2 regions of the Rummeliibacillus sp. GQ308 genome follow, and region 2 is predicted to be linked to the other one. Evidence: a T-box and tRNA genes for the amino acid it is inferred to sense, from the RefSeq annotation. Region 2 holds a T-box; the other holds one or more tRNA genes.

Region 1 (12,229 bases), 240 kb from region 2:
GCATAGTCGTCGATAACAATTTTATAGATTATTTTTTCTTTTAATTGATGCTCTTGCTTATTTTTATCTACATAAGTGAATGTAGAGTCAACTTCGGCAGTCGCATAATCGTCTGTGATTTGAATATTGCCGATTGAATGTTTTAAATCTTTATACTTTCTGCCATCAGCTGTGTATGTTTCTAGCATCTTAGATGCAGCATTTTGCGCTGTACTTCCTGGTAGGATATAGGACTCATATGAAGGTCTTTTAACTGGGTCTTTAATAGCAAGTGGTACAAGATCATAGAAGCTATCGATATAATCTTTTATCAAGTCTTTCCCTAGATATGCTTCATCTCTGTGATCATTATCAAAATCTTGATCGTTATCAATATCGATCTCTACATCTTTGTTTGACCATCCTGTAATTAAATTCATTATTTGTTTAATTGGTATAGCGTAACCTATTTCAGGTTGATCTGTTAAAATAATCGAATTAATACCAATTACGTTACCTGTTTCTGCATTAATCAGCGGGCCACCGCTAGAACCGGGATGCAAACGAGCTGTCATTTCATATAGACCGCTATATGTGTATTCATCCGTAAACTCTGCGCCAATGTTTGTGATTTTTCCTTCAGTTGAAGTGCCGCCCTTATTATTCGGGCTACCAATTGCAATAACAGGCGTGTTAAGTCTTGCTGGTGCTGTATCTAAAACGAGCGGATCTTTCCCTTCGAGTTCTGGTACACGTATAAGTGCAACGTCTGTCTTTTTTGAAATTCCAATGACCTGACCTTGAAACTCTTGGCCATGCTCATTTGAAACTAAAACATAAGAAGCATCTTTCGCGACATGGGCATTCGTGATAATGTCTCCTTTTTTGTTAAATAGGAATCCAGAGCCTTGCTGCAAATCTGTCACGATCGTATAGACTTGCGTTTTAGCGTTTGCAATAATTGCAGAGGTATCATTTTTAGGCATAACAACATTTGTTTCTTCTTTGGTCGTCGTTGGTTGGCCAGTTGCAGGAATATCATTAGTCACACTGCCCTCTTGACGGCTAGCTGTCACCTTATCCTCTTGTTCCTTTTTCGGTTCTTCTTTCTTTTTTGTCTCTTCCTTTTTAGGCTTATTGATTTTTTCTACTTTAATATGTTCATTTTCATTTGCTGACTTTTCATTTTTGGTTAGGAGCATAAACGCACCCAAGATAATGGCTGCCATTAAAACAATGGATACAGCTATTCTTTTGATGGATGCTTTCTTTGGCTGATACCGTCGATTTTTAGTCATCACACATCCACTTCCTATCATTATTTAATTGTCAATACTATAGACGAATGAGCCTATATGAAAGTTTCAAAATTTTATCAATTCGGCTTTCTAGATTCAATTTCACAAAGATTATCATAGCATAAATTCCAGAGAATAGAATGAGAAAATAGATTTTTTTCGAAGGTATTTCTACTTATTTGTTTTACCCTATTTTCAGCACTATATGCACTCCTCACTTTCTTTTCCATAGGTCTCCTTTATAATGTCTACTCGGTTTATTTAAAGATTCCATTCCGTAGTATATAATGAGGGAAAAAGTGTTATGGAAGGTAAGTTGAATGAAAAAGATAAATATATTGGGCATTCCTTTTGTAGATACTACCAAAAAAGAGTTTGTAAGCCATGTTTTGACCTTGGCAACCAGCAACAAGGAACCCATTTCAATCGTAACAGCGAATCCCGAAATTGTTATGCTAACAAAAGAAAATGCACAATATGAACAATACGTACAGCGATCGACCTATGTAGTCGCAGACGGTATAGGCGTTGTCATCGGTTCTAAAATATTAGGTACTCCTTTGCGCGAACGGATACCAGGCTATGAATTAGTACACGCATTTATGAAAAATGCTGATGTTAATAAAAATCGATTCTTCTTTTATGGCGGCAAGCCTGGTGTAGCAGAAGCAGCGGCTAAAAAGGCAATCGCCCTCTACCCTCATATTAATATTGTAGGGACTGCTGATGGCTATGGTGACAGTGACGCAGTAGCCACTCAGGCAGCGTCCTTAAAGCCTGATTTTATTTTTATTGCTACGGGAGCTCCCAAACAAGAAGAATGGATAGCTAGTCACCGCCATCAATTCGAGCACTGTGTCATGATGGGCGTAGGCGGCAGTTTGGACGTGTTATCAGGCAATGTTCGCCGTGCGCCACAACTCTTTATCAAGCTTAATCTTGAATGGTTCTATCGCCTAATCACACAACCCACCCGTATAAAACGTATGATGAAAATACCTCTTTTTCTGCTTAAGGTGTTGCAATCAAAATAACAATTTGCCGATTCTATTAAATTGAATCGGCTTTTTTATATTCCCAATTTCCATTCAAAAATCCAATAGCAATTTTTTAATAAAAATTCGCTCTTATAATTTATATTGATTTGTTGTATACAATTGTATACAATAATTTTATATTCCGATTGTATACAATTGTATACAGAAAGAGGTGCGATATGAGACCAAATGAGGAAAGAGGCGGCCGACATCGGCATCATGGCGGCCATCATACAAAGGGTCCTAAAACATTTAGGCGCGGCAGAGCAATAGCGTTTTTAGAGATACTTCAGCTAAAACGTATGACTATCAAACAGCAACTAGACGAACCCGAATTTGAAACTATTAAGCCAATCTTAATCGGCGAGTTAAAGGCACTCGACATGGTTATCAACGAATTTATACAGCTATTTGATTTAGAAGAAAGTGATGAAATGGTAACAACTGAAAATCCTTCTATAGAAGCCTCAGAAACGATAGGAGATCCTGCAGATGAAACTAATCAATGAATACATCGATAGCCTCTTCGCTCCAACAGATACAGGTTTAGAGGACGTGCTGACATCGATTGAAGAAAACGGAATGCGTTCTATCTCCGTATCACCTGGATCTGGTAAGCTTCTTACTATGCTGGTATCTTTATCACAAGCTAAAGAGGTACTAGAAATTGGAGCACTTGGCGGCTATAGTGGCATATGCTTGGCCAGAGGATTTGGCAGTGAAGGTTATTTAACATCACTCGAATTAGAGGAGAACTATGCTGCCCTCGCTCATCAAAACTTAACCAAAGCAGGCTTTGGTAATCAAGTTACCTACTTGACTGGTCCAGCACTAGAAAGCCTCCAAATTCTAAAAGAAAATAATAAACAATATGACTTTTTCTTTATAGATGCAGACAAACTAAATTACATTAACTATTTAAACGCTTGTATCGAACTCGCCAAAGATGGTGCTATCATTGTCACAGACAATGTCTTAGCTGGCGGTAGTGTTGCTGATCCAAACGCACAGCCTAAACGATATAGCGAGTTTATGAAAGAGTACAATCAAACAGTCTCAGAACACTCTCAGTTGCAATCTGTATTAATACCGATCGGCGACGGAATGACGGTTTCACGCGTGATAAAATAGTTATACAAAATGCTGACTGCTAGCAAATGCTATATGCTTTGTGAGCAGTTTTTCAATTTTTAATCCTGCTTATCCGACTCCCCCACCCCTCAACCTAGAAATATTTTCCCTTGCATGATACTGTATCCAATGAATAATAACGAGGAGGAATTATCTCACTTTGATTTCATTTATCCTAACACTAAAACGACTGCTAGAAGCTTTGTATAAATCATCAAAACACCCTTTATTTTTATCGCTTATTACTACCCTATTTTTCATCATTCTGTCAGGCGTGTTATTTTATACACAAAAAGAAGGCTGGGCCGTACTAGACGCCATCTATTTCTGCGTTGTGAGCATTATTCCAACCGGCATCGATACCAACCTTTCCCCTGAAACAGCGATAGGAAAAGTATTCACTATGTTCTATCTTATCGTTGGAACAGGCACAATGCTCCTAACACTCATACTTTTGGCCAAATCGACCATCAATAATGATGATGATTTTAAGAAAACCTTTAAAAGTGGTAAATGGAAGCGCGAGGGACAAGAGGAAGAGAAATAATTCCAGCTCTTCTCACCTGCATTATGAGAAGAAACGTTACGATCTATTGGAACTTTTTTAAATTTCACCTAAATCGTGAAATCTGAATTATGAAGAAATAAGTGCTATACTACTGGTGTAAATAATTATTGCCGACTTAGTTTAATGGCAGAACGGTGGTCTCGTAATCCACTGATAAGAGTTCGATTCTCTTAGTCGGCATATTAAAAAACCGACAACTAACATAAATCCCCTCTACCTTTAAGTAGAAGGGATTTGATTGTTACAGTATTAAAAAGCATTAAGCTCCTAATCTACTATAAGATTAGGAGCTTATTATTGTAATTCTTAAACCTTTACTATTCAAAGAGTAGAAGGTTACTTGTCTATCTAGATTCTGAAACTGTTAAAGTTTTAGAATCATTAATATTATCAATTACTTTTCCAGTAGTAACATCAATTAATGAGAATTTAATTGTGTACTCACCTGCTTTAGAAAAATTAACAGTCATTTCTGTTGTTTGATCATAATCAGCAGAGACAGCAAATCCACTATCAGGTCCCCATTTTCCAGTTTCTTTTCCATCTGCTTTAAGAGCTTGTTCTAAAACGTTATTCAAGCTGTCAGTAGCTTTGAAAGTTGCTGTTGCATCTTCAGGACCACTAACTACAAAATTAAATTGAGCGTTCTCATAGCCTTTGCCTAAATTTTCGATAGCTTTAAAGTTAACTTTCACTTGGTTATCTTCATTTGCCACCAAGTTTGCAGGGACTTCAAAACCAAATGCATATTTTGAATTAGTTGCATCTACAGCTTTAACCGTAACATTAAATTCTTTTGTGATACTTTGAACACCGTTAAAGGTTGCAGTCAATGTTACTGTTTTGTCTCCAGCCAAAGCAGAAGGACGAGTGATTTTACCAATTTCAGAAATTATATCTTTGTTGTTAGTAGTCCAAGTAATCTTAGTACCGTTTGTTCCTTCTGATGGTAATACTAAATCATCTGTAACTGCATCTAGATTTTCTAGTTTGTTAGCTTGAGCTAAGTTAAATACATTTTTAGCATCTTCAGCATTTACTTTGTCAATATTATCTTGAATTGCTTTAACTGTTATTACATTTCCGTCAATTTCACTGCTGTATTTTGCAATCAAATCTGTGCTGACATTTTTAAATCCATTTTCTTTCAAAGATTCAAGTAGACGTACTTGGCTCACACCGTTAGCTGTAAGTACACTTTTCACTACTTTCACTTCATCTAGACGATTGCCAAAGTCTTCTTTGATATTTTTCCCTTTTTTATCTCCATCTTGATAAACAAGGTCTGCCGGTACTGTAGTGATTGCTTGTTCAGCTTCGGTGATCGCTTGTTCATTAGTAGGAGCTTGTTCTGCAGCTGCTACCTTAGATTCTACTTTACTCACAATTTCATTAGTAACACTATCGATTACTTCTTGAATTGCTTTAGCATTCGTCTTAGCTTCATGGTTAGCTCCTAATTCTGCTGCGTAAGTTTCGATATATTCATCGCGTACATTTGTAAATACACCGAGCTCTTCACCATCTTTTAATGCTTTAAGAAGTGTCACTTGGTTTTCTGCTGTGTTGACAGCAGTGACAGTGTTGATTTCATTAATTGTTTTTTGGATTTCAGAAACAGTTTTATTATTAGTGCCAAGCTTTGCAGCATAAGTCTCGATTAAATCAGCATTAATGTTCTTGAAATATTCATCTTGAAGAGCTTTCAATAATTCCACTTGGTTTGTAGCCTCATTAACTGCTTTAACTGCAGCGTCTGCCTTTGCAAAGTCTACAGTAAAATTAGCGTCCGCAGATACTTCTCCAACAGTAACACGTACAGTGTAATCTCCATCTTGAAGGTTACTAAAAGTTGTAGAAATTTTACCATCTGTATCGATTGCAACGTTTTCTTTCACTGCTGTAGCTTGTGCAGAAGTATCTCCGTTAGCAAATACAGAAACAGTTGCTGTTGCTTTTTCATTCTCCGTTACATTTAGCACATCAAGATTTTTAGCTGATGCAGTTACTGCTGTTGTTTTTGTTGTTTCATCTGTAACTGCTTTTACATCCTCGACCTTTACTTCTGTTGCTTTAACTACAACAGTCACAACAACTTTTTCAGCTTTGTTACCTGCAGCGTCTTCAGCACTGAAAGTTACTGTATAAGTTCCTGAAACAGTAGTATCAATCTTATCAAGTTCTTTTCCTTCAGCATTTGTAATAGTAGATTTCACTTCTACTTCTTTATCCTTATTATCTGTTGCAGTTACTGTTGGAAGGGTGAAGTCAGCACCATTTTCAACAGTGATCGTAGCCTCTCCATTAATTGATAATTTTGGAGCTTCTGTATCAGGCGCATCGTATTTTACGGTAGTTTTGTATTCTTCTCCTTTATAAGAGAAAGTTATTACGTTTTCGCCAACAGTTAGTTCTTTTTCAAGAGTGATAGTTACTAATTCATTAGAGTCTTCAAATTTCACAGAAATTTGCTTTGAATTAATTACAGTTACTGATTGTAATTCCAGCTTAATTTTTACACCCTTTTTTATAGTGACAACCTTACCATCAATTTTAAAGTCGCCGTTTGCTAAAATGCCATTATTGTAATACTTACCATTTGCCTTTGCTTTTACAAGACCTTTAGCGCGAGCAAAACCATCAAATAAAATGTCTTTATCTGTCACTAAGTATTGACCAACATTTTGGTGACCATTTTTGTATAGATATTTATCTTTTTTAGCAGTTTTATAACCTTTTTTCAATTTGCCATTGTAGAATAATAACTCTTCATGATTAGCCGTTTTATAGCCCTGTTTAAGGTAACCATTGTAATACAGTGAAGGGTTTTCATTTACATCTCCGTATACCTCATAACCTTTTGCAAGATGACCATCTTTGTATAAACGCTCTCCATTCCCAGCAACTTTAAAACCAGTTTTAAGAGAACCGTTATGGAACAATAGTTTATTATTTCGAGCAGTTTTGTATCCCTTTTTAAGAGATCCGTCGTGATAAAGTTTAATTGTTTTACCTGAACCTACAGTTTTATACCCTTTATTCAATTTACCATTGTGGTAAAGTTTTGATTTGAAAACTACGTACCCTTTTACTAATTTCCCTGTTTTAGCATTTACTAGTTTGCCATGTGACACTTTATATTTAGAAGCCGCAGATGCGTGTGTTGTTCCTGGAAGGATCGCAGCAGTTACTACAGATGTGACTAGAGCAACAGCAGCAGCACTTTTAACAAGTTTAAAATTTTTCATTTTCCATTCTCCTTTTACAAACGAACTATTATAGGATTACGTATCTATGCATTTAATACGACTAAATATACTAAAAAAATACAATTTATAATCCTCAGTGACCATATTATCATACAATTTGATAAAGTATAATAGTTTTTTGCAAAATATTAATAAAAAGCGAATAATAAATAATTAATACTAATAAATTTATATCATTTACCACTTTTAATTACTATTTATCTACTTTAAAAATTGGATATAAAACTTATAAGTACCTTCTATTACTTTAAATACTATTATAGTAAAAATACGTAACTAAAAATAATTGAAATTATTATCCAAACCCCTACCCTCTTTTCAAATTTAACTAGGACTTTTTTATACTAGTATAATAAAAAATAACCATATCGTTCGTATTTTATATATTTTCTTTGCTTTTATTTCGACATAATTCGACATTCATTCGTATTTTAGTGGAATTTTTCAAAACAAAAGAGATTAATTGCTATTTTCTCCCCCCCGTTCTCCAGTTAACTAACTAATATATTTTGGTTTATAAAATTACCTATGCACCATTTTTCAAATGATAATCTAATAAGACTCTTAGCCCCTTATTACGTCTTTTCCATTTTCCTAAAAAATAAAAGCCATCCATAATTGGATGGCTTTATTTCTTATTCTATAACGGCAATCATGCCCTCTTCATCATCAATTTCTAATCGGATGCTTGCTGCATAGGGATCTACGTTGGTTTCTTCTTGTAAATAGGCACGGATAGCGGACAACATGTTGGCTACGCGATACGTATCTTGTCGATTATTATAATATGCATCGGCAGAGTAGCCTTCATCGTCATCAAAGCAAAGCTCGATCTCTACATTTTCGGGCATTACATTGATTTGGCGTGCATGGTATACGCATAATGCGTTAATTAATTGGTCCTCTGATAAGACTATTGTTTCCATACATTTCGGTCCTCGTCACGTTTTTTGTTGCCACGGAACATTTGGAAAACTTTCATGATTAACATAATAAGTACCAAGATGGCAATAACATTGATTAATAAACCAAATAAGTTGCCCATTGCACCCATATTGCTAAGCATTCCACCAAATAAAAGTCCTGCCAGTCCTCCGAGCATCATGCCACGCATAAATCCGCCCTTTCTTGGAGTTGAATTAGCGGTTTTTGATTTGTTAGTTTTGTTGTTAAAGCTTGAGTTTTTGTTATCTTGTGTATTTCGATTTGTATTGGATTTATTGTTATTGAAAATAGAATTATTGGAATTACCGTTTGAATTAAAACCTCTTTTGCCTGATTTGTATCCTCTTGCATCAGCTGTGATGCTAAAATGGTCTGAAACAACAGGCCCTACAGTTGAGAAAGCAAGAGTAGCTGCAAATAAAGCTGCCGCAAGTTTTTTAAATTTCAATTAAATACCCTCCATTAGTGTGTAATTAATATTACTTACTCTTATCTTATCATTTTCCTTACATTATATGAAATGAAACGCTAAGGCAAAAAAAATCCTCCTGCTTTTATAGCAAGAGGATTTTTATTAGTTTGTTAGTCCACTTTTACATTACGCACTTCTGTTGGCTCATCAATAGTTTGTTTACCTTTTAAGTAGTTGATGAATGCATCAGTATCTACTTCGATTGTTTTATCATTTGTTGCTGTTGTGAATGCTTTGAAGTTATCGCCACCTGTTGCGATAAAGTCGTTAATTACAACAGAATATGTTTTTGCAGAATCAATTTTTTCATCTGTATCTCCTACAAATACATCTACAACACCTTTTGAATTATACGTATAGTGCAAGCCAGATACTTCTAAGCCATAACCACCTGTGAATTGTTGGTTGATTGCTTCTTTAATATTAGCACCAGTCATGTCTACAACTTTCAAGTAGTTGCCGAATGGTTGGACTGCTTGCGCTTTACCCCATGTAATAACATTTTTGTCTCCGTCTTTAACTGTAGTAAGGTCAGCACGGATACCACCAGAGTTTGTCATAGCAAAGTCAGCATTGTAGCCTAGAGCTTTTGCTTGGCTTAATTGTCCATCAGTTACTAAGTTGCCGACTGGAGAACCGCCTAGTGGATGAGCGACACGGTCTCTTGTAATGGATTCAAATGATGCTGTTGCGATTGGCGCATCAATTTTCTCTTTTACTAAAGATTTCGCTTCGTTCACAATGCCATTTACCTTCTTAGATACTTTGTTGCTGTTGATTTGTTCTTCAGTTGGCAAGTAGTTATATTTTACAATACCAGATGGTGTTTTAATAAAGTCTTTTGTCTTTTTGCTAATTTTACCTGTTACAACTGAATAGGCTTTACCAAATGATTTTGCCTCAATAATGCGTGTATTTTTGTAAACGCCATTAGCAAAGTTGTGATCATGGCCGCCGATTACTACGTCTACAGAGTGTTTCGGATCGATTTTTTCAAGCTCTTTCAGCATATCCACTGTTTGGCCTAAAATTTTCTCTTTTCCTTGTGTTTCAATTGATGTGTCTGCATCTGTGTTATAGGCACCTGAGTGTGCAACTACGACGATTGCATTTACACCTTGTTTACGCAAAACTTTTGAATATTTTGCGATTGCTTTTGCCGGATTTACCACTTCGATATTCTCAACGTGTTTAGATAGTACTACTGTTTTAATGTCTGGTGTAACGACACCGATAAACCCAACTTTAACTCCACCATATTTTTTCACTGTATAAGGTTTGAAGCCACTAAGGATTTTCTTAGACTTTTTATCTACAATGTTGGAAGTTAGGATCTCCATATTGCTTTTAGTCAATTTATAATCTTTTACTAATTCATAGTTTTGTGTTGCTTCAGTCGGTGCAAGGCCGTTTAAAATTCGTTTGAATTCATCGATTCCCTCATCAAATTCATGGTTACCTAGTGCTCCAACAGTAAATTTAATTGCATTGGCTGCATTCATTGTTGGCTCGTCTTGAAGTAAGCTTGAATAAGATGGACTTCCGCCTACTAAGTCGCCTGCACTAATTCTGTAAGTATTTGCAGCAGCTGTTTTTAATTTGTACTTCTTAGCAAACGCTGCTTTTTCTTGCTCAAAGTGATACGCAAGAGCTGGTGCTCCTCCGATTGGTGTGCCATCAGTAGCTTTATAACTCTCTCCGATATTACCATGCATATCATTGATAGATAGAAACTGTACTGGCACAGTTGTTGGTGCTTTCGGTTTTGCTGGCGTTGTTTTGGCAAAAGCTGACATAGGCGTCATTAATAATGCAGCAGCCCCTAATGTTGCGACGATTTTTGTTTTAAACACTCTCTACACTCTCCCATTTTATATGTAAGTTTGTTTCTTCTTCATTGTATAGTCTGCTATATAACAATACAATACTCAAAATTAAAAATAATATAATAATAGCATGTAAGACTATTCAGATAATACTATATCATCATTTCAAATAAATGAAAGCGCTTTTTTATTAAAAATTTTGAAGAATTTTGCCTAAATATGATATAATTACGTAGAACTTATAGTTAGATGTGCCTGTTAAAATTTGGGGAGGAATTTATTTTGACAACAATGAAATCTGTTCAACAACGTTTTGAAGAAAGTCCTTTTTGGCAAACACTTGGACTTGAATATATACATGCTGAAGATGGAATTGCCGAAATTGCCTTTGACTATAAAAAAGAACTAAACAATGTGGTGGGTACAATGCACGGCGGTGTCTTCATGTCAGCTCTTGATACTGTGATGGGCATTGCAACACATACGCTTGGTTTTAAAGATGTAATTACTATTCAACTAGAAACGCGTTTTTTAAAGCCGGTTACTCACGGTCGTGTGAAAGGGCTAGCGCGTATCATATCGCAAACCCGTTCAACAACCATTGTAGAAGGCCGTCTCTATGACGAAGAAGATGAACTCGTTGGATTTGCAACAGGTACATTTAAAGGTAGTAATTAAGGATAGAGATGCCCACTCTTTTAAGAGATTGGGCATCTTTTCATATGTCTCTATTGTAGGTAAAGAGGATCCGATATACTTTACCATTCTGGCTTTTGAGCTTGTCTCCCTCCCTATTCTGCAAGTTATACTGTACAGTTCATTATGTGTTAAGGTACTAAGTTCGCTTCGCCTTCATCGTCACCTTTAACCTTTTGTTTTGGTTTTCTATTAATTTGATAGTTGATGCTATTCTCTTCTTTAATAATCTCGTATTTTGCATAGTTTCTCTTTTCTTTTGGAGGGATTCGCATATAAAACGTATAGTATTCTATTTGCGCTTTTAATGCGCATGCACGATTCATTCTCCGTTCAAATGTACTTACTGTAATATCCATTATTAATTCGGTTCCACTAGTAAAAGTAATAATCGTACCTAAGCTACCGTATGCACTGTACCTTTTTATATGGTTAAGTGCTAACCATATGCAGCCATCTTTCTTTGGCGAGAAAACGGGAAACCAGACTCTTTCGTTAATAGTGACCGGATGCATCTTAACTTTACCAAGAATATGCTTTGTCCCTTGTCCAGCCCCTGTTAAGCTAGAGCCTGAGAATTTTAAATTGGCGTCCATAATTTCGATTGGATTTAAATCGCTTAGTGTAACTCCCCCTAATTCCATAATTTTAGTTTTTACCTTCCCTGTCGCATTCTCGTAAAATGGGATAAGTGCAAGCGTTTCAATAGATAAAGCGTAAACATGTTTAATCAATTCATTTCCCTCCTCATTAATAAAATAAAAGCGATAAAACAAAATTTCCCGCCATCAAATCAAACATAATTTGTAAATTCGACATAATTCAGGATAATTTTATATTATATTATTACTATTAAAATCCGCTGTCAAATAAATATATTTTCCTATTAAATTCACTATAAAATCCCTTTTTTCTCTCAAAAACCTGTTAATTAGCGGTTTTGTTATTTTACACTGTTAAAAGCTGATTAACTTTTTTCATTACTTTCTTAACTTAAACGGCCTAAAT
Region 2 (12,229 bases):
TTCCACTTCACCCATTGTTAATTGGTGACCTCTATTTTCCCAATGAAGCTCAACGCTAGCACTAGCTTGTTGTAGTAGCTGTTGTAATTCTTTCGTCTCTTCAGGAGAGCAGATCGGGTCGTTTGTTCCGGCACCGATAAATACAGACGTATTTGCTAGGTCTGGTAAAGTGATGCCTCTTCTTGGCACCATTGGGTGGAACAGGATGGCTCCTTTTAAGGCTTGTTGGTAGTGAAATAGCAGGCTGGCTGCAATATTGGCTCCGTTTGAGTAGCCGATGGCAATGATGTTATCTCGATCGAAGTCGTATTTTTCTGCTGCTTCATCTAAAAACTCATTTAATTCATTCGTGCGGAAGATTAAATCCTCTTCATCAAATACCCCTTCAGATAATCGACGGAAGAATCTTGGCATGCCTTGTTCTAGGACATTCCCTCTAACGCTTAATACGTTAGCTTCATCATCTATGACTCCTGCTAATGGCAGCAAATCAAGTTCATTCCCGCCGGTACCATGGAGCATTAAAAATGTTGGTTTATTCGGGTTGGTTCCTTTATTAAAAATGTGTTTCATGTTGCAACCTCCTCTTGTGTCCTTTTACTAGTAACCAAAGCTATTTTGGTCTTTCTATTTCAAACATCTCACCAATTTTAGCATAGGATTGGCCTGCCAATCTGCTAACGGCCGCTAATCCTCTAGGATTGATTCTTCCTTTTTCATAAATAGCCTCTTCTATATGAAATTGAACGATTCTACCAATGATTAGGTCACAGCCTGGCTCGTCTGTGCCACCTAACTCTAAGGCTTGCTCAAGTACACATTCCATACGGACCTTTGATTCTTTAACTCCTGGCACCGTAATCTTTGTACTTTCCACAGGCGTTAAGTTTGCTAGCTCTACTTCACTTTGTTCGGGTGGCAGGCTAGCTGCGGTTATATTAACCTTATCTACATTGTGTTCATCCACAATATGAACAACAAACTCGTTTGCTTCCAATATGTTTCGAGCTGTGTCCTTCATTTTCCCATTGGCTCGTTGAATCGATAGGGATATCATAGGCGGATTAGATGAAACAATATTAAAGTAGCTGAATGGAGCTCCGTTCAGAACTCCATCTTGCGTAAGGGATGTAACAAATGCAACCGGCCTAGGGATAATGCTTCCTGTCAAAAATTTATAATTTTCTCTTTCAGACATTGTTTCTGGGTCAATCGATCGCATCGTCATCATTCCTTTTATATGATTTAATCTAGCTCTCTCACTTCAATCGGAATTAATCTCCGCTCCATGCCTGCTCTATAAGGTTCAAACTGTTCAGGCAGCATTAATTTTTCACCCATTGTTTCTGGTGACTCATCATGTGCAAATCCTGGAGGATCTGTTGCAATTTCAAACAGGATTTCGCCGTGTTCTCTGAAGTAGATGGCATTGAAATAATTCCTGTCTCGAACCGGTGTTACGCCATACCCATGTTGGGAGATATATTTTTGCCAATCTAATTGGTCCTCGTTATCAATGGCACGCCATGCAATGTGATGTACTGTTCCGACACCCATAATTCCACGGCCATTTGTTGTTAGTTTCAGGTCGATAACATTCCCGATATCAGCGCTAGAACGGAAACGAATATAGTCTCCCTCTTGCCCTACTACTTCGAGGCCCATGATTTCTTCGACTAACTTAGATGTCTCGCTTGGATGTGTGGAATAAAGTGTAGCTCCGGCAAATCCTTTGATCGCAAATTGTGGTGTGATTTCTCCGGTAGTCCATGTATTTGTTTCCCCTGCTTCTCTTTCAACTAGCTCTAAGTGTAAGCCATGCGGATCATCAAATGCTAGGACTTCTTCTCCAAAGCGTTCCATCACTGTATATTGTACATTAAATTTAGCCAGTCTTTGTTTCCAAAAAGCCATAGCCCCCTGCGGAATAGCATATGCTGTTACTCCAACTTGTCCGTCACCAATTTCGCCCTGCTGTGCATTTGCCCAAGGGAAGAACGTAATGATAGTGCCTGGTTTTCCACCTTCATTACCAAAATAAAGATGGTAAGTAGCCGGATCATCAAAATTGACTGTTTTTTTCACTAAGCGTAATCCTAATACACCTGCATAAAAATCTACGTTTTCTTGTGGGTGGCCTACAATGGCTGTAATGTGATGAATACCCATTGTTTTTTTGCTCATTTTACTCACTCCAATTCTTTATTAAACGATGGTGACGAACTCATTCACGGGCTTGCGATAGCCTCGAGGTTGTCTGCTCGCTACTTTTTCTTTTCCTAGTGTAATCATTAACGCTACCTCGTATTGATCACTGATATTCAGGATTTCTTTTACTTTATCCTCTTCAAATCCAATCATCGGACAAGTGTCCCACCCTTTTTCTTTAGCTGCCAGCATAAACAGCATAGAAGATAAGGAAGCATTTCGAATGGCTTCATCTCTTTGGAATGAAGGTCCTCTTGTTTCATACAAATCAACGGTACCTTCTACTGCAAAGTCATATTCTTGTTTATTTAATATACCCAGCATCAATAATCCTTCATTAATTTCTGCTGCTTTTTTATAGGCTTCTTTATCGCCCAATACCAAGATGACAGCTGATGCACTATGAACCTTATACTGCCCATTAGCAGCCTTTCTTATTTCCTCTTTTACCTCTGGGTCTGTCACAACTACATAATGCGTGTGTTGAAGATTGAAAGCTGAAGGTCCGAGCTTTACTAGACCAAATATTTCATCTAACTCTTCCTGTGAAATCTCATAACTCGGAAGAAAGTTGCTTGCCGATCGTCTTTCCTTTACCAACTGTGTGAATTCTGTCATCTCCATATCCCCTTATCTGTCTCTTTTCTCATAACGACTGAGCACATCCATCAACTTGTTTGATGTGATTTGCTCAATTTTCATGATGAACATATACATGCGCATTTCGCTGCGCATGTATATGAATGATAAAAAGATTAACGAATTGTAAACAATGCTTTTGACCAAGGAACGACTTGATCTAACATTTGATTCACTGATTCTTCTTGAACAGCTTTTGGTTTGAAGTCTGTACCGTTTTCGAAATCTGTGAACAATGATAGTGCTGGGTGTACACGAACATCCGCTACAAGCAATTCACCTAAGATGCCGCGTAGGTGTTCTGCTGCACGAGCTCCGCCAACTGAACCGTATGATACGATACCAGCTGCTTTGTTGTTCCATTCTTCACGAAGATAGTCTAGTGCATTTTTAAGTGAACCAGTAATAGAGTGGTTGTATTCTTGTACGATAAATACAAAGCCATCTTGTGCTGCAATCGCTTCTGACCATGCAGCTGCGCCTGATGCATCTCCGCCTGCTTCCCCTAGCAGTGGCAATTTGTAATCTGCAATATCAATGATTGTGTAGTTTGCGTCATCGCGTTTGTCTGCGATTTCTTTTACCCACGCACCTACTTGTGGACTTACACGTCCTTCACGAGTTGATCCTAAAATAATACCGATATTTACTTTTGTCATTGTTTCTTCCTCCTCTTGTTTTGTACCAAATAATTTAGACATAAATCCCATGATTTCACTTCCCTATAAATATTCCTTTTCAAATGCTCGAGTACTGCGCACTGTATCAATAGGTCTTACAATTTTTTCAATTTCTTCGCGCTTTGGCTCAAAGAATGGCGGCAATGATAGTTTTTCACCAAGTGTTTCATATGGTTCATCCCCCATGAAGCCAGGACCATCTGTTGCTAATTCAAATAAAACGGAAGGGGCAGCATTTGTATAAAGAGAACCAAAATAGTAGCGTTCTACATAGCCGGAGTTTGGCAATTTATATAACTCTAAACGTTGTTGCCAAGCATCCAAGTCAGCTCGGTCATTCACTCGGAATGCTGTGTGATGGACTGTGCCATAGCCTTGTCGAGCTTGAGGAAGCACGGTGTTCATTTCAACGATTACTTGAGCCCCGTTTCCCCCTTCACCCATTTCGAATAGTTTGAAGGAGCCTTCTTTAGCGACTTCTTTCATGAAGAATACTTCCTCTAACAGTTGTTTGAAGTAGTCAGCGAAAGAAGTCCGGACAAAAATTGGTCCTAATCCAGTAATCGCATATTCAAGTGGCACCGGCCCATTTTGCCAAGGTGTCCCTGCTGGCACTCCCGCGTTTAACTCATCTGATATGAGCTGATAATTTTGGTCGTCAAAATCGACGAATGACAAAGTTTTTTTGCCAAACTGTTCTTGGATGCCTGTATGTCTCACTTCAAATTTATCAAAGCGTTTTACCCAATAAGCTAATGCCTCATCCTTTGGAACCCGGAAAGATGTTTTAGAAATTTCATTTGTGCCATGCACCCCTTTTGGAATGCCTGGGAAATCAAAGAATGTCATATCTGTTCCTGGGCTGCCGACATCATCTGTGAAGTACAAATGATAGGTTTGGATATCATCTTGGTTCACTGTTTTTTTCACTAATTGAAGACCTAATACGTAAGTGAAGAAATCATATATTTTTTCTGCACTGCTTGTTATAGCTGTCACGTGATGTAGTCCTTTAAGTGCGTCCATGAAATACCCCTCCCATATAATTATCTTGAATTCGAGATATTGTTTTAAAAAAATGCTTTTGAGCTTTTGTTTGGTAGATGATGCTGAACTTATATCAACTAAATTCAGCATCATTCACAGGCTTTTATTATGCAGCTGGGTTAATTTCTAATTCTACTTTGATTTTGATGTCTTTACCTACTAGTACGCCACCTGTTTCTAGTGCTGCGTTCCAAGTTAAGTCGAATTCTTCACGGTTGATTTTTGTTTCCGCTTCGAATCCGTACACTTCTACGCCCCATGGGTTTGTACCTTTACCGCCGTATTCTACGTCGAATGTTACTGGTTTTGTTACGCCTTTGATTGTTAAGTCACCAGTTACTTTGTAGTCATCGCCGTCTTTCACGATGTTTGTAGATGTAAAGTCGATAGTTGGGTTGTTTTCTGCATCGAAGAAATCTGCTGATTTCAAATGATTGTCGCGATCTTCGCTATTTGTGTTAATGCTTGCTACATCAAATTTGAATGCAATTGTTGCTGTTGTTAAATCTGTTAAATCTGCTGCTTCTACATCTGCAGTATAAGAATCAAATTGTCCTCTTACTTTTGAAACCATCATGTGTTTTACTTCAAAACCTACTGTTGAATGTGATTGATCTACTGTCCATTTTGCCATTTTAAATCTCCTCCATTGTTTATAATCTGAAAATACTAACTGTCTCGAAATCGAGATATATATTAAAAAAATAATAGACTTAAAACAAATATCTTTAATTCGAGATAATCTTCTCATGAAAACAAACTCTTGTCAATACTCTTTTTAAAACTTATTTACTTTAATCAAATTTAGCATAATAAAAACCCGCAGCAATCTTGGTAAGGCAATGAATGTTAGTGAAGCGTTTCATGATATTGAAGGGAAATAGATGCGATTTTCTGAAGGCGAGCGGTAGCCCACTTTAATATTTATTTCCACTTCAATAAAATTATTCATCAAAATCTCAATGAATTACTTCTCTTTTACATGTGCCCTATTTATGCATGCGGGTCTCTTATTTAATCCAATAATTCTTTTGCTAATAGTGTGTAGCTTTGTTTTCGACTTTCGATGCTGAATTGGTTGCAATTGAACATCGCTTCGTCAAAGCCATATTGCTCTTGATCTCGACGAATAATATCGCCTACTTCCTTCGGTGTTCCGACTAGATGCAATTTGCGATTTTCTTCAATCATCATTTTGTCCATTTCAGTTAATGGATAGTCTTTTGCTTCTTCTGGTGACAAGGTTTGGATTAAGTTGCCTTGCATCAGCTGTAGTCTAGAAATATCAATCGGCATTGCTAAGAATTCTGCTTCTTCTTTTGTTTCTGCTACAGTTGTCGCATATGTCACCAGAATTTCTGGTGTTTCCATAAAGTATGAAGGCTCGAAATTAGCGCGATATGTGTCGAAGATTTCTCTCGTCATTCCACCATTGAAGAATTGAGCAAAGGAGTAACCCATTCCCATGCGACCTGCTCGTACGGCACTATTACCAGTCGAGCCTAATAACCATGCTTCAGGAAGTTCTACGCGCGCTGGTGTCGCCACGACTGAATCATAGACAGAGATGCCTGGTTTTTGATCGTTCATCAACTTAAGTGTTGTTTCAATTTCTTTATATTGATCCGTCATCTCAGGTCGTTTACCTTTTGCCATCGCATAAATAGCATAAGTATCTCCGCCTGGTGCGCGTCCAACGCCAAAGTCGATGCGGCCAGGTGACAGTGCGCTTAATGTTTTGAACACTTCCGCTACTTTTAATGGTGAGTAATGCATCATCATGATGCCGCCTGTGCCGATACGAATACGGTTTGTTTTAGCAGCCAAGTGAGCCGCTGTTACTTCAGGCGCAGAGCTTGCAAGCGATTGCCCGTTATGATGCTCCGCCATCCACATACGGTGATAGCCTAGCTCTTCACCAAGAATCGCCAATGTTTCGCTGTTTTTTAAAGCCTGTGCCGGTTTAGCCCCTTTTGGTATCGGCGCTTGATCTAGAATAGAGAGTCTCATATTACTCATCCTTCCCTTTTTCATCTATCTGTGTAAATGTGATATTTATACGTCATAATGCTAGCGGAAGTTTAAGGGGATGTAAAATGATTGGATTGGTGAGGAAGTTAAGACAATAAATTGTTCATAATTAAAATAGGTGTTGCTAAATAGTAATAATTATCATAATATATATAATAATTTAATTCTTGATGAAGAAGCGCTGATAAGGACATGAATTGCTTTTACGGTTTACAGAGAGGGAAGTTTTGCTGAAATCTTCCTAACGCAGGAGAGTAATTTACCACCTTTGAGCTGTATCGGGGAATCTAGTATCCGGTACCGTCTATGCTACGTTACAGCACCAAAGCCATAAGTTGTTTTCTAACTTATGGGAAGTTGGGTGGAACCACGGGTTAAAACGTACTCGTCCCTTTATTAGGGATGCGTGCGTTTTTTTGTATTTAACAGGATTCCATTGATTGAGATAAAAATTAAAAGCGATGATGAGGACATGAATTATTTTTACGGTTTACAGAGAGGGAAGTTTTGCTGAAATCTTCCTAGCTTAGGAAAATAATTTACCACCTTTAAGCTGTATTGGGGAATGTAGTATCCAATACCGTCTATGCTACGTTACAGCACCAGAGCCATAGGCTATTCTTTAGCGTATGGAAAGTTGGGTGGAACCACGGGTTAACAACACACTCGTCCCTTGTTTAGGGATGCGTGTGTTTTTTTATTATAAAAAAGGAGTGTTTAACATGATGAATGATCAATTTATAAAAATTCAGTTTCCAGATGGCAAAAAACAGCAATACGATCGAGGCGTAACACTAACAGATATTGCCCACTCCATTAGCCCAAGTCTTTCTAAAAAGACAATTGTCGGTTATGTAAATGGGATACCTACAGATGTAGCACGTCCAGTTACAGAAGATGTACAGATTTCCTTATACGATGCAGCTTCAAAAGAAGGAATAGCAGTGGTTCGCCATTCAACAGCCCACTTATTGGCACACGCATTAAAACGTATATATCCTTCTATTCATTTTGGAGTTGGCCCTGTCATTGAAGATGGTTTTTATTACGATGTGGAGCTGGATTCCCCTATCACTCCAAGTGATTTACCTCAAATAGAAAAGGTTATGAAACAAATCATTAATGAGAACTTGGAGATGAATCGAAAGGAAGTTTCACGCGAGAAAGCTAAACAATTATTTGCGCATGATCCATTAAAGCTTGAGTTGTTAGAAGACATTCCACAGGATGAAACAGTTACTGTTTATGAACAGGGTGACTTTTATGATTTATGCCGGGGTCCTCATATACCTTCTACAGGTAAGGTCCAGAATTTTAAACTAACAAAAGTGTCTGGGGCATATTGGCGAGGCGATAGTAATAATAAAATGCTTCAACGCATTTATGGTGTCGCTTTTGCAACAAAGGATGAGCTACGTGACTATTTTGTCTTTCTAGAGGAAGCGGAAAAGCGAAATCACCGTAAACTTGGAAAAGAACTTGAGTTATTCATGTTCTCAGAGGAAGCACCCGGCATGCCATTTTATCTGGCAAATGGCCAGATTATACGGAATGAGCTCGAGTCCTTTTTACGAAATTTACAGGCTAAGTATGATTATAAAGAGGTGCGAACTCCACTCATGATGAATCAGAGATTGTGGGAGCAATCCGGTCACTGGGATCACTACAAAGAAAATATGTACTTTACTCAGGTTGATGAACAAAACTTTGCCTTAAAACCGATGAACTGTCCTGGACATATGCTCATCTTTAAAAATGAACGACATTCCTATCGTGATTTGCCTATTCGCATGGCGGAATTCGGGCAAGTTCATCGACATGAATTCAGCGGTGCCTTAAATGGTTTATTACGCGTCAGATCATTTTGCCAGGATGATGCTCATATTTTCGTTACACCAGAACAGATTGAAGATGAAATTACTCTTGCGTTAAAAATCATCGACCATGTGTATAAAGTATTCGGATTTGAATATGAAATTGAATTATCGACACGCCCAGAGGATTCAATGGGCAGCGAGGAACTGTGGAATCGGGCTGAAACAGCTTTAGAAAACGTACTAAATAACTTGGGGTATCCTTACAAAATCAATGAGGGCGATGGTGCCTTTTATGGCCCCAAAATTGATATTCACATAAAAGATGCCATTCAACGCAGCCATCAATGCGCTACAGTGCAACTCGACTTCCAGCTACCAGAGAAGTTTGATTTAACATATATAGACAAACAAAATGAAAAAGCTCGTCCGGTGGTCATTCATCGCGCAGTATTCGGTTCCATCGATCGTTTCTTAGGCATTTTAATTGAACATTTTGCAGGAGCCTTCCCTGTTTGGCTCGCTCCTACACAGGTACAAATTGTTCCCGTCTCTCAGGTTCACCTAGATTATTGCTTCAAAATCCAATCTCAGCTGAGACAATTAGGGGTACGAGTTAAAATTGACGATGACGAAGAAAAATTAGGCTATAAAATAAGAAGAGCACATATGCAAAAGATCCCTTATATTATTGTGCTTGGTGATGAAGAGTTAAAAGAAAACGCAGTAAATGTTCGGAAGCACGGAGAAAAACAATCAATCAGTATACCATTTAAGGATTTTAAAGAAAATATTGTAAAGCAAATAAATGACCGCAGCATTTAAAATAAACAAGGGAGAACCTTATATTGGTCCTCCCCTTGTGTTTAATCGGGATGATAATTGGATATTACCGCGAATGGAAGGTATCTTCAGGACTTAAATTGTTCTTTTTTGGGAGTAAACTACCTGAGAGCGGTTGTAAAATTGGTATGAACGGTAGTAAAAGTGTTCGTAGCGGTTGTAAATCATCAGAGAACGATAGTAAGCATCAATTTCAATTACTTTTCTTCCTCTCCTTTTAAATAACTCTCTGAAGATATTTTGCATAAAAAATTTTCAACTACAATAGTTAGCCGATAATCAACATTATCTATATTTTTTAAGTATGCTTTTCTATTTTGTATGTTTATTTGATGGTTGTAGCATTTGCGGCCATTTTACACATATTTCTTCTTATTATATACTCGTTTAAACAATTGAGTTTGGGAGTGATTTTTATGTTGATTAAACCTTTTGCACCCACCCATTATTTAGATGCCTTGCGAAAACTGAGTGATCGGTTATCTGCGACTCATCCTTTGAAACAGGAATTGGAGAGGCAATGGAGAAGTATAGATGCTGGCGATTTAGGAGAGAAAATTATAGTTGATACGCTTGGTCAGTTGCATCCATCTGAAAAGTATTATGTATTTCATAACTTATCTCTTGTATTAGAATCTAAAATACAAATAGATATTTTACTGTTAACTGCAAATTTTGCAGTTGTTTTTGAGGTAAAGAATATCAAAGGAACGATAGAATTAAGACAAAATCCTCGACAATTGGTGCGCCATTTATCAACAGGTGAATCACATGCATTTCCTAGTCCAGAACCCCAACTGGAAGAATACATCCACCAACTCAAAGTTTACTTTTCACACAACCATATCAATCTCCCCATCTACGGTGCGGTGGTCTTCCCCTTTTCATCAAGCTACATTGAACGAACTTCATCAGCCACTACTCTTCTTTTAAAAAACGATATTAAACCATATGTTCGAAATCTACCGTTACAAAAAGAACCTTTGTCTCCCCGGCAGCTAGAAAAACTCGTCTATTCCTTATCGAAACAGCATACTGATTATAATCCTTATCCATTGTTGAAGAGATATAACCTTTCGAGAAAGGACGTTTTGAACGGAGTAGCTTGTCCAAACTGCCGTAAATTGTACATGCGAAGAATAAATATGCATTGGTACTGTACCTATTGCCATCACACAAGCCGCGATGCTCATGTGCAGGCTATCTATGACTATTTTGCTTTGATTGATTCCTCTATTTCTAGTTTGGAATGCTATCAATTTCTAGGTTTGGCAAATTCGAGACAAGCCTACCGCCTATTAAGTCAGATGAAGCTTCAGAAAATTGGTAAGTTTAAAGATGCCCGCTACATACCCGATTATCAATAATCTTCTTCCTTTGCCTTCGGTATCCTACCACTAATTAAGAGTATCTTAGGACTTAAATTGCTCTATTTCGTGAGTTAACTAGTGAAGAGCGGTGGTAAATCAGATGGGAGCGTCTGTAAAAGCCATAGCAGCGGTTGTAAACCCACAGGCTACGGTAGTAAAATTTAAATGTTCAAACTTCAAGATAATGAAGCCAAATATTTCGGAGGTTCAGATGAAAACAGAATTGAACAAAGCATTAGATTTAAGAAAGAGTGGAGAATATAAGGCATCTAATGAACTTTTCTTAAAACTTGTATTGAACTATCCTGACGATGCTGTCTTAAACTATCAATGTGCTTGGAGTTTTGACCTTTTAGGTGACGAAGTGAATGCTATTCCTTACTATGAAAAAGCTATTCAGTTGGGATTACCTTCAAAGGATTTAGAAGAAGCATACATAGGCTTAGGTAGCTCCTATAGAACCATAGGAGAATATGAAAAATCCAAAGATGTCTTTCTACAGGGAATCGAAGCTTTCCCAACTAGTCAGGTACTCAAAACTTTTTATTCCATGACGCTATATAATTTAAATGAACATAGTCAGGCAATGGAGATATTATTAAAGTGTTTAATACAGACGACTAATGATGAAGAAATTCTTAGTTACAAAAAAGCTATTGAATTATATGCTGGCCAATTAGATCGGATTTGGGACTAATTGATAGTATGGGATGGCAATCGCCATCCTTTTTGCTTTTTAAAACATTAAAAACTCCGCCTGTCATAGGCGGAGTTTTCTCTAAAACTTCGTAATAATAGTAGAGCTAATCCAAGCTTTGGTTGTAGTGCCTGGAATGTAAAGCTGATACCATGTTGTGTTGCTTTCGTCTTTTTCAGTGACTGGTTTGTTTTTGCTGTCTAAGACGAGTTTGAAATACGTTTCGTCATTTAGTTTAGTTAAAATTTTTGAGCCTTTTGTTGTTGGTTTGTCGCGGACATTGCAGCCGTCTCCGTTCGTAACAGCTAGGTTTTGGATATCGAGGCTTTCGCTGCTTACCCATGCTTGGTCCGTAGTTTTTCCATTGGCATCTGTATATTGAATGCGGAACCAGCGTGCTTTGAACTTTCCATTTTCTTTAATATCCTTGACGTCTGAATTATGGCCAAGCAGTGTAATGCTCTTGCCTTTTGCCAGCGTGCCTAGTAGACGCGTTTTAGATGGGTAAGGCATTGTATAAACTTCCGTCGTTGCAATTGTTGTTGCCTTAATGCCTTTATCAAATGTTTTAAAGATACTTGGCTGTGGCATATTGGCAGGAATAATATGATCGTATGTTTTATTCACTGGTGCCGGTACTATTGTGCTGATTGGCTGCGCAGCATAGTAGCTAGAGTTGTATGGCTTCATTTCTTCCATAATGCGTGTAATGGTGCGTCCCCAGTTTTTATCTGTCGCGTATCGAACATTCATGCCAGCCACATTAACACCATTATTATAGACGCCGCCAACCCTTAAATAATTTTGATAAATTTTTTCTGCATAATAAGCAAGACCTTCTTTTCCTGAAGGGAAGTATAGCGCACATGTAAATGGCGCAGAATCATATGCTTGATAGCC

Evidence for each region. The T-box of region 2 lies ahead of thrS (threonine--tRNA ligase). A T-box ahead of a tRNA ligase gene usually reads a tRNA of that ligase, here a tRNA-Thr.
Region 1: it encodes a tRNA-Thr, which carries the amino acid that the T-box ahead of thrS (threonine--tRNA ligase) is inferred to sense. The anticodon was not compared.

What each region holds. Positions count from the first base shown of each region.
Region 1 covers NZ_JCAXDQ010000001.1:469,546-481,774, reverse strand. The annotation lists gene AC6CHJ_RS02285 (S1C family serine protease) at 1-1,277, opposite strand, end outside; gene AC6CHJ_RS02280 (WecB/TagA/CpsF family glycosyltransferase) at 1,598-2,311, shown strand; gene AC6CHJ_RS02275 (hypothetical protein) at 2,494-2,823, shown strand; gene AC6CHJ_RS02270 (O-methyltransferase) at 2,807-3,445, shown strand; gene AC6CHJ_RS02265 (potassium channel family protein) at 3,606-3,992, shown strand; tRNA gene AC6CHJ_RS02260 (tRNA-Thr) at 4,123-4,193, shown strand; gene AC6CHJ_RS02255 (immunoglobulin-like domain-containing protein) at 4,358-7,261, opposite strand; gene AC6CHJ_RS02250 (DUF2653 family protein) at 7,918-8,208, opposite strand; gene AC6CHJ_RS02245 (hypothetical protein) at 8,196-8,675, opposite strand; gene AC6CHJ_RS02240 (bifunctional metallophosphatase/5'-nucleotidase) at 8,810-10,552, opposite strand; gene AC6CHJ_RS02235 (PaaI family thioesterase) at 10,817-11,203, shown strand; gene AC6CHJ_RS02230 (competence protein ComK) at 11,353-11,955, opposite strand.
Region 2 covers NZ_JCAXDQ010000001.1:230,444-242,672, reverse strand. The annotation lists gene AC6CHJ_RS01255 (alpha/beta hydrolase) at 1-573, opposite strand, end outside; gene AC6CHJ_RS01250 (flavin reductase family protein) at 614-1,222, opposite strand; gene AC6CHJ_RS01245 (ring-cleaving dioxygenase) at 1,246-2,184, opposite strand; gene AC6CHJ_RS01240 (nitroreductase family protein) at 2,206-2,826, opposite strand; gene AC6CHJ_RS01235 (NADPH-dependent FMN reductase) at 2,964-3,557, opposite strand; gene AC6CHJ_RS01230 (ring-cleaving dioxygenase) at 3,570-4,553, opposite strand; gene AC6CHJ_RS01225 (YceI family protein) at 4,681-5,208, opposite strand; gene AC6CHJ_RS01220 (LLM class flavin-dependent oxidoreductase) at 5,589-6,584, opposite strand; T-box leader at 6,778-7,001, shown strand; T-box leader at 7,058-7,282, shown strand; gene thrS (threonine--tRNA ligase) at 7,331-9,244, shown strand; gene AC6CHJ_RS01210 (nuclease-related domain-containing protein) at 9,679-10,629, shown strand; gene AC6CHJ_RS01205 (tetratricopeptide repeat protein) at 10,844-11,329, shown strand; gene AC6CHJ_RS01200 (glucosaminidase domain-containing protein) at 11,411-12,229, opposite strand, start outside.